One region of the Pseudoalteromonas sp. SCQQ13 genome, then DNA from elsewhere that is predicted to be linked to it. Evidence: predicted binding sites of a transcription regulator. Region 1 holds the regulator's gene; each other region holds the start of a gene.
What was found. The regulator LexA, encoded in region 1, represses DNA repair genes until DNA is damaged. The targets are predictions, from matches to a motif close to TACTGTATNNNNATACAGTA.

Region 1 (4,292 bases):
TAAAAAATAGTGGTTAAATTTTAAATGCGAGTAGCTAGCTATTTTTATGGAGCTAGCTCAGCACTTTTATAATAGTGAGCTTTTGGTGCTTAAATATTTTTTATTCGTGAAATAAGAGTAAGTAAAGCGTCAATAAATGCGTAAAAATAGCCGACTATTCAGATAAAAAAGGTGAATATTGCAGAGTTGATTTGGTATAAGCGTAAAACTGCGTTAAAGTTTACAGCGAACTAATTAGAGGATAAACAGCAGACAATGTCGGAAATTCAATTTTTAAATGTAGACCTAGAGCTTGAGTCAAAGCAAGATATTAGCGTGCTTGTAGCTGACCTAAAAAAAATCGCCACTATTTTACATTATGATAAAGACGAATACCGTCAGTTAGCGCGTATAGAAGTAACAGGCGAAATATCTTCACCGGATAAAGCAATTAACCACTTATGTGAGTTAGTAGAGTCATGCTCGCGGGCTGCACTTAAGCAATGGTTGAGTTGTTCGCGCCGTACCTTTGATATTGGTTTTGAATCGGGCACTTCGCCAAAGTGTTTTAACCAAGCGCTGCACGCCGATACATTATTACGTATATCGGCAATTGGTGCAGGCATGGAAATTACTATTTACCCGCTAGAAAAATAGCGTTAGCCTTTGCGCTCTACAACAGCTGCGGTCATTTTTGATACGCAGCAAAGCTCGCCGCGACTATTCGTTATTTTTATTTCCCATACTGAGCTACGTTTGCCAATATGAAACGCTTTTGCGGTGGCGGTTAAGGTGCCATTACGCGAGGCTTTTAAATGGCTGGCACTGATCTCTTGCCCTACACAATAAAATTTAGTGAAGTCGACCACAAAATTAGCCGCGTAGCTGGCAACACTTTCGGCTAAAACCACGTTTGCTCCGCCATGCACCATGCCTATAGGGTTATGGTGCGCAGGAATTGCTGGCATAGTGGCAACTAAGTAATCATCACCAATTTCAGTTATTTCAATCCCCATGGTTTTCATCAGTGTACCTTGGCCATTTATGCCTTGGTCTAACTGCTTACAAAACGCTAAAGTAATAGGTTGATGCCAAATACTCATTGTTACTCCTTTAAAGGTTGAAAACGATAACCGATAATACGATTTTTCATGGCGATATGATAGCCAAATTAGTGCAGCTACTGCATGGTAATACAGTGCTACTTTTTGCTTTCTACATAGTGCTTAATTTCATCGAGATCTTTTTTTAGCATTTTACGCATCGAACTTTTAAGAAAAAACCCTATCACTGCAGAGATCATTTTTACCCAAATAGACTCAGAGCTATCAGAAAAAGTCATGGTTAAACAGGTGCTAGGTTCGGCGGCGGTAAGTGACAGCTTAGTGGTATAAACTGCCCCGCCATTTTCTGCGCGAGTGCAATAGTATTCATTAGTAACAGCTTCGGTGATCCACATGGTTTCTGAGGCTGCTTTGCCAAAAAGTTTTCGTGTTTCTAACCATCTTAGGCCCACTAGCCCTTGTGGTGGCTTCTCGATTATTTTTACATCAATAATGCCAGACAGCATATTGGCACTGTTTTCGATGTCAGTTATTGCCGCCCATACTTTACGTTTAGGACCGTTAATTATTACCGCTACAGTGATATTCATAACACTCTCCGTTAATTCACATTGATGAAGTTAAGGCCCATTACAAAAACGATAGCTAACTAATTTTTAATAACAGCAACAACTTAGTAGTTATGTAATTAATGTAACGTAAAACTAACACTATCGTGATCTGCGTAATTTTATCTGTAATTTACTTGGTAATTTTAAGCTTAGACCAATGCCACCTTTGGCAGCAAAGGCGAGGAGTAATTTAAATTTGCGATTTTCAGATAACTGTATATACTCACAGTTAAATGTACTGTATGGAAAACCAGTTGTATGCGACCATTAACTAACCGCCAAGCGCAAATACTCGAACTTATTAAAGTGTTTATTAAAGACACTGGTATGCCTCCTACACGCGCAGAAATTGCACAAACATTAGGCTTTAAAAGTGCTAATGCAGCAGAAGAGCATTTAAAAGCGCTGGCTAAAAAAGGCGCTATTAAAATGAAACCAGGCGCTAGCCGTGGTATTCAACTTATTGAAGAAGATGAACCAGAACAACTTGGTTTACCGTTAATAGGCCGTGTAGCTGCCGGCGAACCTATTTTGGCGCAACAACATGTTGAGAGCCATTGTAAAATTGACCCGTTAATGTTTAAACCCGCTGCCGATTTTTTATTGCGTGTAAATGGTATGAGCATGCGAGATATTGGTATTATGGATGGTGATTTACTGGCTGTTCATCGCACTCAAGTTGCCGAAAATGGCCAAGTTATTGTTGCCCGCGTTGATGACGATGTAACGGTAAAACGCTTAGAAAAAGCAGGCAAAAAAGTATTATTGCATGCTGAAAATAAAGAATTTTCGTCGATAGAAGTGGATCTTGAAAACGAATCTTTTAATATTGAAGGCTTAGCTGTTGGGGTTATTCGTAATGCTGACTGGATGTGACAATTAAGCTGTTATAGCTATGTAAAATATCGGCATAATTTAATAGCTCAGATAATTAATGCGCACTTTTTAGTGCGCTTTTTTTTGCCTTTTTTTTGTGAAAATTCCGCTGCAATGAAAAAATTATATTAAGTTTATGTTTTTTATCATTTAAGTATTTAATACTCGTTATCGCTGTCTTTTTATTTGTAACCCTTGCTGTTGCTCACTTCCTGCTTAGAACAAAATTAAATAAATCCCATATTTACGCTAATCCCCTAATATTATTTGATTATTTTTCAAACTAAAACTTGCTAGTTGTTCAATTATTAACTAATTGTTAATGGGCTGGACTAACAATAACTCACAGCTTTAGTTTTGAGAAAATATATTTATATATCCGGCAGCAATACAAAAATAAAAAATAACAAATTGGCATTTAAAGCTTATGTCTTTTTGTTTTGCACTCGCAACAGTATTAAAGGAGCTGTCACATGGGTAAATTGAGCTCTACCTTGTGGCTTATATTGTTTGTTTTTCCGCAGTTAGCATTGGCAAATAGCCAATATAATATGCGCAAAGGCGTAACCGATATAAGTAATAATGTTTATCAACTACACATGACCATATTTTTAATATGCTGTGTAATAGGCGTGATTGTATTTGCCGTTATGTTTTGGGCACTTATTCATCATCGTAAATCTAAAGGAGCAGTTGCTGCTCAATTTCACGAAAGTACCAAAGTAGAAATACTCTGGACAGCAATTCCATTTGTTATTTTAATAGCAATGGCAGTCCCCGCAACTAAAACATTAATAGCGATGGAAGATGCCAGTAAAGCGGATATCACTATTAAAGTAACTGGTTCACAATGGAAATGGCATTACGAATATATGGGGGAAGATGTTGAGTTTTACTCAATACTTGCCACACCGCAAAATGAAATTGCTAACCTAGCCGATAAAAACCCCAACTATTTACTTGAGGTAGATAAGCCTCTGGTATTACCGATCAATAAAAAAGTACGCTTTTTAATGACCTCCGACGATGTTATTCATTCTTGGTGGGTGCCCGATTTTGCTATTAAAAAAGATGCAAACCCGGGGTTTATTAACGAAACGTGGACCAACATAAACGAAGTCGGTATTTATCGCGGTCAGTGTGCTGAGCTATGCGGTAAAGATCATGGCTTTATGCCAGTGGTAGTAGAGGCTAAGTCAGAGGCCGATTTTAAAGTTTGGCTAGCAGATGCTAAACAAGCAAAGCAAAAAGCAGCAGCAGCAGATGCTGCATTACTTGACCAAACACTCCCTAAAGAAGAATTAATGACTTTGGGTGAGCAAGTGTATATGGCCAATTGTGCTGCATGTCATCAGCCCACAGGGTTAGGTTTGCCAGGCGTTTTTCCTGCACTTAAAGGCAGCCCGATAGTGCTTGGCGATATAAAAGACCACATTGATATTGTTATTCACGGAAGCCCCGGCACAGCCATGCAAGCCTTTGCTAAACAGCTCTCTATAAAGCAATTAGCAGCGGTAATTACTTATAAGCGTAATGCATGGGGTAATGATACCGGTGATGTAATTCAACCAAGTGAAATACAGGCAGCACTTGATGCCGATGGGGAGGCGAACTAATGAGTAGCATAGTAGAACAACCTGACATTAATGAAGCTCACCACGCTCATCATCCTGCTAAAGGCTTTAAGCGCTGGTTATATACCACAAATCATAAAGATATAGGTAGCTTGTACTTAATTTTTTCGCTAACTATGTTTTTTATT
Region 2 (4,292 bases), on a different contig from region 1:
AGCCGAGTATTTTATCGTCAGCTTTATGCCGGCGATGAAAGCGATATAAATAGTTTTTACGATTGGCTAAAACCGCAGTTAAAAGAAAACCAGCAATGGTATGGCGTAAAAGATCGCCAATCGCCAATATCTAATAGTTTAAACCGTGCAGAAAGCTTTTTGTTGCTAGCAGGTTTGCTGGGCATTATTTTAGCCGCAGTGGCAATTGCGGTGTCTGCAAAGCGTTATTGTGAACGCCAATACGACCCAGTTGCTATGATGAAAACCTTAGGTGGTAGCCGGGCAATGATCCGCAAAATTTACCTTACACATTTATTAATGGTGTGTTTAATGGCGGTAACAGTGGGTTTATTAATTGGCTATGGTTTACAAGAAATTGCGACACATTATTTAGCAAAAAGCATGGGTACAACGTTGCCAATGGCGGGTTTTAAGCCGTGGTTAGTGGCAATTAGTACAGGTGTAATTTGTGCTGTGATGTTTTCTATCAAGCCGTTATTTGATTTATTTGATATTCCGCCATTGCGAGTGCTGCGTCGTAACTTAGGCGATAAACTAGCGGTTAGCCGGGTGCACTTAGCTATGAGTGCGTTTACCGTATTTTTACTCATGTGGCTATTTAGCAATAATATAAAAATTACTCTGATTTTGTTTGCCTCAACCCTTACTTTAATTGGCGTGTTGTTTTTGGTGTCTAAAGTTATATTTGGTGGTGGCCGTAAATTGGGCTTAAAGCCGGGTAATAGTTGGTCGCTGGCAATTGCGTCAATTCAAAAGCGTGCAAATGTGAATGCAGTCCAGCTGATCAGCTTTTCCCTCGCTATTAAGCTATTACTATTTTTAGTGGTACTTAAAAACGACATGATAGCCGATTGGCAGTCGCAGTTACCAGACGATGCTCCCAATGCATTTTTAGTCAATATTACCCAAAACGAACTTGAGCCAATTAATACTTATTTGGCGCAAAAAAACATTCAGGTATCGGAGTTTTATCCCACCATTCGTGGCCGGGTAAATGCGGTAAATGGCGAGCTGGTAGCGCGAGAAGTATCATTGCAAGACAACGAGAAAAAAGATGAAGAGGCACGCGCTGGTATTGGTCGCGAGCTAAACTTAACCTGGCTTGAAACGCCGCCAGCGCAAAACGAAATAGTGCAAGGGCAGTGGTTTAATGAAAACACATTAGCAGAGGCATCTATTGAGGAGTCTATGCTTGAGCGTTTAGATGTTGAACTTGGCGACACGTTAACGTTTTTAATTGGTGCGCAGTCGTTTGACGCTAAAATTACCAGTGTGCGTAAAGTAAACTGGGCCACCCTTAAGCCAAACTTTTTTATTATTTTAAGCCCTGATGTGCTCAAAGACTTTCCGGCAACGTATATTTCGTCGGTACGTATTGAGCCTAATCAAAAACGCGACTTTAGCCAATTGCTGCGCAGCTATCCAACGGTTACCGCCATAGATGTAGGTAACTTTGTTAAACAAATACAATCAACCATAGAGCAAGTGTCACTTGCAATTGGCTTTGTACTTACTATTGTGGTGTTGTGTGGTGCACTGGTATTAATATCGCAAGTGCAAGCAAGCTTAGGCGAGCGCATGCAAGAAATTGTAATACTGCGCACACTTGGTGCAAAAAGCCGGCTTATTAAAAACGCTACTTTATATGAGTTTTTATTGCTTGGTGGTTTGGCCGGCTTAGTTGCCGCTTTTTTTAGTGATATTGCACTATTAGTTGTACAGCAGCAGTTATTTGATCTGGCGGGTAAATTACATCCACATATTTGGATAATAGGACCGGTGGCAGGTGGAGTGTTTGTAGCGGGGTTAGGCTATTTTATGATTGCTCGCACACTTAAGCAAAACACCCAAGGGCTGGTGCGTGCGTTAGGTTAAGTTGCCAATATTTAAGCAAAAGGAAAACGCCCACTTAAGTGGGCGTTTTTGTTTTATTGTTACTGGTAATTTATACAGTGCTCTGGCATTATTAGCCTAATAAACGAATAACAATAATGAGAGTGCTTTTTGGCCATAATTTTAGGGATTGATCCAGGCTCACGCTTAACTGGCTACGGTGTTGTAGCGCATCAGGGGTCTAAATTCACTTATTTAGGCAGTGGTTGCATTAAATTAGCGGATCATGAGTTTCATATAAGACTTAAAATGATTTACCAAGGCATTACCCAGCTTATAGAGCAGTTTTCGCCAGAAACCTTCGCGATAGAAAAAGTGTTTATGGCGCACAATCCCGACTCAGCCTTAAAGCTAGGCCAAGCACGTGGTGCTGCTATTGTAGGCGCTGCAATGGCCGACTTACCAGTATTTGAATACTCAGCAAGGCAAATAAAACAAGCCGTAGTAGGCAATGGTGGCGCCGATAAAACTCAAGTACAGCATATGGTTAAAAACATTTTAAAACTACCTGGTACGCCACAAGCTGATGCCGCCGATGCACTGGCTATTGCTATTTGCCATGCGCACTCAGAACAAAATTTAATAAAACTAGCGGGTAGCGCAAGCAAAACCGTTAGAGGACGTTTAAGGAAATAACTATGATTGGTCGCTTAAATGGTATTTTAGTAGAAAAACAACCTCCCGAAATATTATTAGAGGTAAATGGTGTTGGCTACGAAGTGCAAATGCCAATGACCTGCTTTTACGACTTACCTAAAGTTGGCGAAAATGCCATTGTTTATACTCATTTTGTAGTACGCGAAGATGCACAACTATTGTTTGGCTTTAACAATAAAGTAGAGCGTGCCTTATTTAGAGAGTTATTAAAGGCCAATGGCGTAGGGCCAAAGCTAGGTTTAGCTATTTTGTCGGGTATGTCGGCGCAGCAATTTGTAAGCTGTGTAAATAACGAAGATTCCACAAGCTTAGTTAAATTACCCGGGGTAGGTAAAAAAACCGCCGAGCGGCTAGTACTCGAAATGAAAGACAGGTTAAAAAATTGGGGCAACGATTTATTCACCCCTTTCAGCGACAGTGCGGTTATTGAGCCGTTTAGCGACGCAACAATTGCTAATAATGCCGCCGATGATGCTGTGTCGGCTTTGGTGTCGCTAGGTTATAAATTGCCACAAGCGCAAAAAGCAGTAAAATCAGTAAGTAAACCCGATATGTCTACTGAGGTTCTTATTAAAGAATCTTTAAAATCAATGCTGTGAGTAACCTATGATCGAAGCTGATCGCTTAATTGACGCGACTGAAAAACCCAACGAAGACTCTATAGACCGTGCAATTAGGCCAAAATTACTCGCCGATTACCGTGGTCAACCGCATGTTAAACAGCAAATGGAAATTTTTATTGAAGCGGCCCGTAGCCGAGGCGAAGCACTCGATCACCTGCTTATTTTTGGCCCACCAGGTTTGGGTAAAACTACATTAGCTAATATTGTTGCCAACGAGCTGCAGGTAAATATAAAGGCAACCTCAGGGCCAGTGCTCGAAAAAGCCGGTGATTTAGCCGCATTGCTAACCAACCTTGAAGAAGGTGATGTATTATTTATTGATGAAATACACAGGTTAAGCCCACAAGTTGAAGAAATACTCTACCCAGCAATGGAAGACTACCAACTTGATATTATGATAGGTGAAGGCCCAGCAGCACGCTCGATAAAATTAGATTTACCCTCGTTTACGCTTATTGGCGCAACGACTCGCGCGGGTTCGTTAACCTCGCCACTGCGTGACCGCTTTGGTATTGTGCAGCGCTTAGAGTTTTATTCAGTAGAAGACTTATCGTACATAGTAGGGCGATCGGCGCATTTTCTTGATTTAGAAATGTGCGACGAGGGTGCAGTTGAAATTGCTAAACGCTCACGCGGTACCCCCCGTATTGCCAATAGATTACTACGCCGAGTGCGTGACTACACCCAAGTAAAGTCAGACGGTACGGTAAACGCCGAAGTGGCAGAGCTGGCACTTAATATGATAGATGTAGATAAAAGCGGTTTTGATTATATGGATCGTAAGTACTTACTCGCCATTATAGAAAAATTTATGGGCGGCCCAGTTGGGCTCGACAATATAGCTGCAGCTATTGGCGAGGAAAAAGAGACTATTGAAGATGTAATAGAACCCTTTTTAATTCAACAGGGCTTTATTCAGCGTACACCCCGTGGACGAATAGTGTCAGACAACGCATATCATCACTTTGGTTTACTACCAAAGCAAGACTAATAAAAAGCTATACCCAATTTAAAAAGCCATTGCGATTAATTAATTGCAATGGCTTTTTAGTTTATGCTTAGCCGTGTTTTATGTTGCTTTGCGCTGCCGTTATATTC
Region 3 (4,292 bases), on a different contig from region 1:
CCAACTCACGCGTCCCCGGATCTGAAAAATAATGACAACCTATTTTTGAATAAAATCCTTTAAAGCCATTGAGTATAAGCACGTAAATACGATTATTACCTGCAACAGCTAACTCGTGATGCACTTTATAATCGTAATCAGCAAATGCTTGCGCACTGTCTTCTAACTCATCGCTTTGTGAGAGAATTTCAATCACACGTTCTGGATTTAACTTTATAGCTGCACGCGTATAAATTGCGCTTATATTAGTGCGTGCAGAGAGTAACTGGTCGGTTAACTCTGGCATTTTATCTTCATCAAGACGTGCTAACGTTTCAAGAATATTTAGTCCTGACGTTTCCCAAAAGTTATTCACTTTTGTTGGCTTACCATGTTTAATAGTTAACCAGCCATCTCGAGCCAATCGCTGTAATACTTCACGTAACGTCGTTCGGGTAACACCTATTAACTCTGAGAGTTCACGCTCAGCAGGTAGAATAGATCCAGGAGGGAAATCGCCATTCCAGATAGACTCTACTATGTATTCTTCAGCAAATCCTGCTGGGCTTTTCGCTTTAAAAATTCTCATCCAATTCCCACTCGAATTAATTCACACTACTACATACGATTAACCGACTGATTGTACCAGACGACGCTCAAGTAACAAGTAAAGTACGCCATATTACTGCCAGTATGCGATTAAAATATTTGTGTCTATAAAATGTTTTATATTTTTTACTAACACTTGTCGCAAGCACTTATATATTCACCCTAGATACATTTTAAGTAGTTATTTACTTTAAGTTCGCGCCTTGCCTTATTAACTTATTACGTAAAGTCACCTCACACACATACTTTACTCGTTTAAAGGGCTACCTCTTTATTCACATTATTGGATTTTTATTGGCTTTTAGAATTATAACCTTAACTTTAATCATCATAAATGCATATGGGTAGGCTTTAAGTCGTTTTGCTTGCCCCTAACTTTATCCTACGTCATAATCTAACGTCTTATTTAAATACGGATTTATTATGAACTGGCTTGCACAATTACCCACCCAACGTACTCCTTGGCTTTTGTTTAGTGGTATTGTTTTTCTGCTTGAAATAACGGCACTGTTTTTTCAATATAAAATGGGATTGGCGCCATGTATCATGTGCATATATCAGCGTACTGCGGTATTAGGTTTACTTATTGCAGGTATTATTGGTACAAGTAATCCAGAGCATAGAGGGGTTCGCTTGCTCGCCTATAGTGTATGGGCTGTTTCTAGTGTTTGGGGATTTATAATTGCCCGCGAGCATATCGAAATGCAAACAACCACTGATCCTTTTGCATTTAGCTGTGAGTTTGAACCTAACTTTCCTGCCTTTATGCCATTACATGAGTGGATCCCAAGCTTTTTTGCAGCCACTGGTGATTGCGGAAACATTGACTGGCAATTTGCGGGGCTAAGTATGCCGGCATGGATGGAAGTAATATTTGCGCTGTTTGCAGCCACTTTATTTTTACTGGTAACGAGTCGCTTAATGACTAAAAGGTCGCTGTAATGCTTGTGTTTTTTTCAAGCCAAATTAATGCTCTAAAACATTTAAAAATACGTGACAGACAAGCTGTTATAGCGATTTCTTTAAGTATGCTTTCACCTGTTAATAAAGTACTACTTCGTATTATAAAATTATTATTACTCAGTCCGCTGTTTTTAATATTTGCCGTATTTGAAGGCTGGTTACTCATCCCTTTTTTACTACTCGGTGGGTTGTGTTACCCACTACTAACGACTCCAATTGAGATTAACTTTGCTAAAAAGCATTTATGTGAAGCATTAACCCAATATACTAAGGGCGCTTAACGCGCCCTTTTTAACTTAAAACGAAACCTTACCTTCAAGCTTTGCAGCTAATTTTTTACCTATACCTTTTACCATTTTCAAATCCTCTAACGATGTAAAGTTACCCTTTGCTTCGCGATAATCTATAATAGCTTGTGCTTTTTTCTTACCAATACCAGGGAGCTTAGATAGCTGGCTAACATCAGCAGTATTAATATTTAAAGCCGCCTGTTTTACTTGCTGAGTTATTGCTGAGGTATCAACATTTGCGTAGGTAAGAGTTACTGGCAACATACAAAAAGCTGCAGCTAAAATACTATATTTTAGTTTTTTCATCTTTCTTCCTTTTTTGTTCATACATGAACATTTACTTTGTTGTTTATATGTTTAAGTCATAACGCAAAAGGCTTTTACACCTGCACTTTATTAAATACTTAAACCTAACATTCACTCCCTGTGAGATCCTTAACTGCAACGGTACACAAAAGTGATTAAGTTAAATAAAGTAAAGTTAATCTTTGTTGTCAACTATTATCACTTAATATTAATTAGGGGACTTGCAAATTTAGGCACAAACTTGTACTGTACATAAAAACAGTAATCTAATGGTTTATATATACTATATGCCACGCAAGTAAGCAGGAGAAATCATGGCTGTTGTTGTTAAATATGTTGTAGAACGAAACGGAGTCGAGCGCATGACGTTTACTACCAAAAAAGAAGCTGATGCCTATGATAAAATGCTCGATATTGCAGAGTCGCTTGAAATTTTGCTAGAAAAAGTTGATGTACCATTAAGTGAGCAACAAGTAGAGTCACTCGCTTTAGAAATGGCAAAAAGTAAAGATGACTTCATGACAATATTAAAAGGTGGTAAAGAGCCTATAGCCCCTAAAGCTGCTGTAAAAGGCAAAAAAGCAGATAATGTTGCACCCATAGAAGAAAATAGCGACAAAAAAGCGAGTTAATAAATTTTGCATAAAAAAAGGGAGTAACCTAAGTTACTCCCTTTTTTTGTTTATAACTTTTTATAGTTCTTGTTCTACTTCATCAAATAAGGTTGTAATTTCTTTAGCTGGCTCATTGGTCATTAAGCTAACTAATACAATCGCAATACTTGATAAAATAAAGCCTGGGACTATTTCATAAATAACGCTACTTAAACTCGCACCATTAATGGTAATTGGTGCGTATATCCATATAAGTACTGTTGAAGCCCCCACTAACATGCCTGCTAAGGCGCCAGCAAAGTTCATTCTTCTCCAGTAAAGGCTAAACAATACGAGTGGTCCAAATGCAGCGCCAAAGCCTGCCCACGCATTACTCACTAAGTCTAAAATAGAACTATCTCTATCGTAAGCTAAGTAAATAGCAAACATAGCAACTAATGCCACACTAATACGCCCAACAAAAACCAGCTCTTTTTGAGAGGCTTCGCGATGCAGGTATATTTTATAAAAGTCTTCAGTTAACGAGCTTGAACACACTAGCAATTGTGAAGAGATAGTACTCATTACAGCCGCTAAAATAGCTGCTAATAAAAAGCCAGCAATCAATGGATGAAAAACCAATTCAGATAGCACTAAAAATATTGTTTCTTTATCATTTATCGGCATTTCATTTTCTAGTATGAAGGCTGCCCCAAATAAACCAGTTAGTACTGCGCCTATTGCAGATAATGTCATCCAAGACATACCAATGCGTCGCATTGCTGGAATATCTTTAACTGAACGTACCGACATAAAGCGTACTATAATATGAGGCTGACCAAAGTAACCAAAGCCCCAAGCTAACGCAGAAATAATTGCGATGGTAGAGCCACCAGCAAACCAATCTAGCATATTTAGAGAATGAACTTCACTGGCCTTTGGCGAGATAAGTAACAGGTCATATCTTGCATTAGCGAGCGTTTCCATTACTGGGTGATCAAGCATAGTAAACGTTACTATTGGTACTACTAATAGCGCAATAAGCATAATGCAACCTTGTACAAAGTCGGTCAAACTTACCGCTAAAAAACCACCAAAAAGCGTATAAAGTACTACAACGCCAGTAGTAACATAAAGGCCAACTTCATAGCTCATTCCAAATGAATTTTCAAATAACTTACCACCAGCGACCACGCCAGATGAGGTATAAAGTGTGAAGAAAACAATAATAACAATAGCTGAAATAACACGTAATATATTCTTATTGTCCGCAAAGCGATTTGCAAAATAATCCGGGATCGTAATTGAATCATTCGCTTTTTCAGTGTAAACACGAAGCCTAGGTGCAACTAAGAAGTAATTTGCCCAAGCACCAAGTACTAAACCAATCGCAATCCAAACCTTACTCAAACCAAAAAGATACATAGCGCCGGGAAGGCCCATAAGTAACCAACCGCTCATATCAGATGCACCTGCAGATAGCGCAGCAACACTTGGTGATAAATTACGGCCCCCTAACATGTAACCTGAAACATCGCTGGTTGATTGCTTA

Region 2: a site for LexA is predicted at 1,957-1,976, ahead of ruvC (crossover junction endodeoxyribonuclease RuvC). Genes of this name have one in related genera too.
Region 3: a site for LexA is predicted at 2,392-2,411, ahead of I6F41_RS03900 (YebG family protein). Genes of this name have one in related genera too.

The regions. Positions count from the first base shown of each region.
Region 1 is NZ_JADYXG010000021.1:8,299-12,590, forward strand. It holds gene I6F41_RS15005 (chaperone modulator CbpM) at 1-3, shown strand, start outside; gene I6F41_RS15010 (hypothetical protein) at 256-636, shown strand; gene I6F41_RS15015 (PaaI family thioesterase) at 639-1,082, opposite strand; gene I6F41_RS15020 (SRPBCC family protein) at 1,181-1,633, opposite strand; gene lexA (transcriptional repressor LexA) at 1,913-2,530, shown strand; gene coxB (cytochrome c oxidase subunit II) at 3,004-4,146, shown strand; gene ctaD (cytochrome c oxidase subunit I) at 4,146-4,292, shown strand, end outside.
Region 2 is NZ_JADYXG010000025.1:32,169-36,460, forward strand. It holds gene I6F41_RS16265 (ABC transporter permease) at 1-1,896, shown strand, start outside; gene ruvC (crossover junction endodeoxyribonuclease RuvC) at 2,026-2,550, shown strand; gene ruvA (Holliday junction branch migration protein RuvA) at 2,553-3,170, shown strand; gene ruvB (Holliday junction branch migration DNA helicase RuvB) at 3,178-4,185, shown strand.
Region 3 is NZ_JADYXG010000003.1:121,560-125,851, forward strand. It holds gene fadR (fatty acid metabolism transcriptional regulator FadR) at 1-568, opposite strand, end outside; gene dsbB (disulfide bond formation protein DsbB) at 1,012-1,530, shown strand; gene I6F41_RS03890 (DUF6170 family protein) at 1,530-1,832, shown strand; gene I6F41_RS03895 (ComEA family DNA-binding protein) at 1,848-2,147, opposite strand; gene I6F41_RS03900 (YebG family protein) at 2,462-2,779, shown strand; gene putP (sodium/proline symporter PutP) at 2,840-4,292, opposite strand, start outside.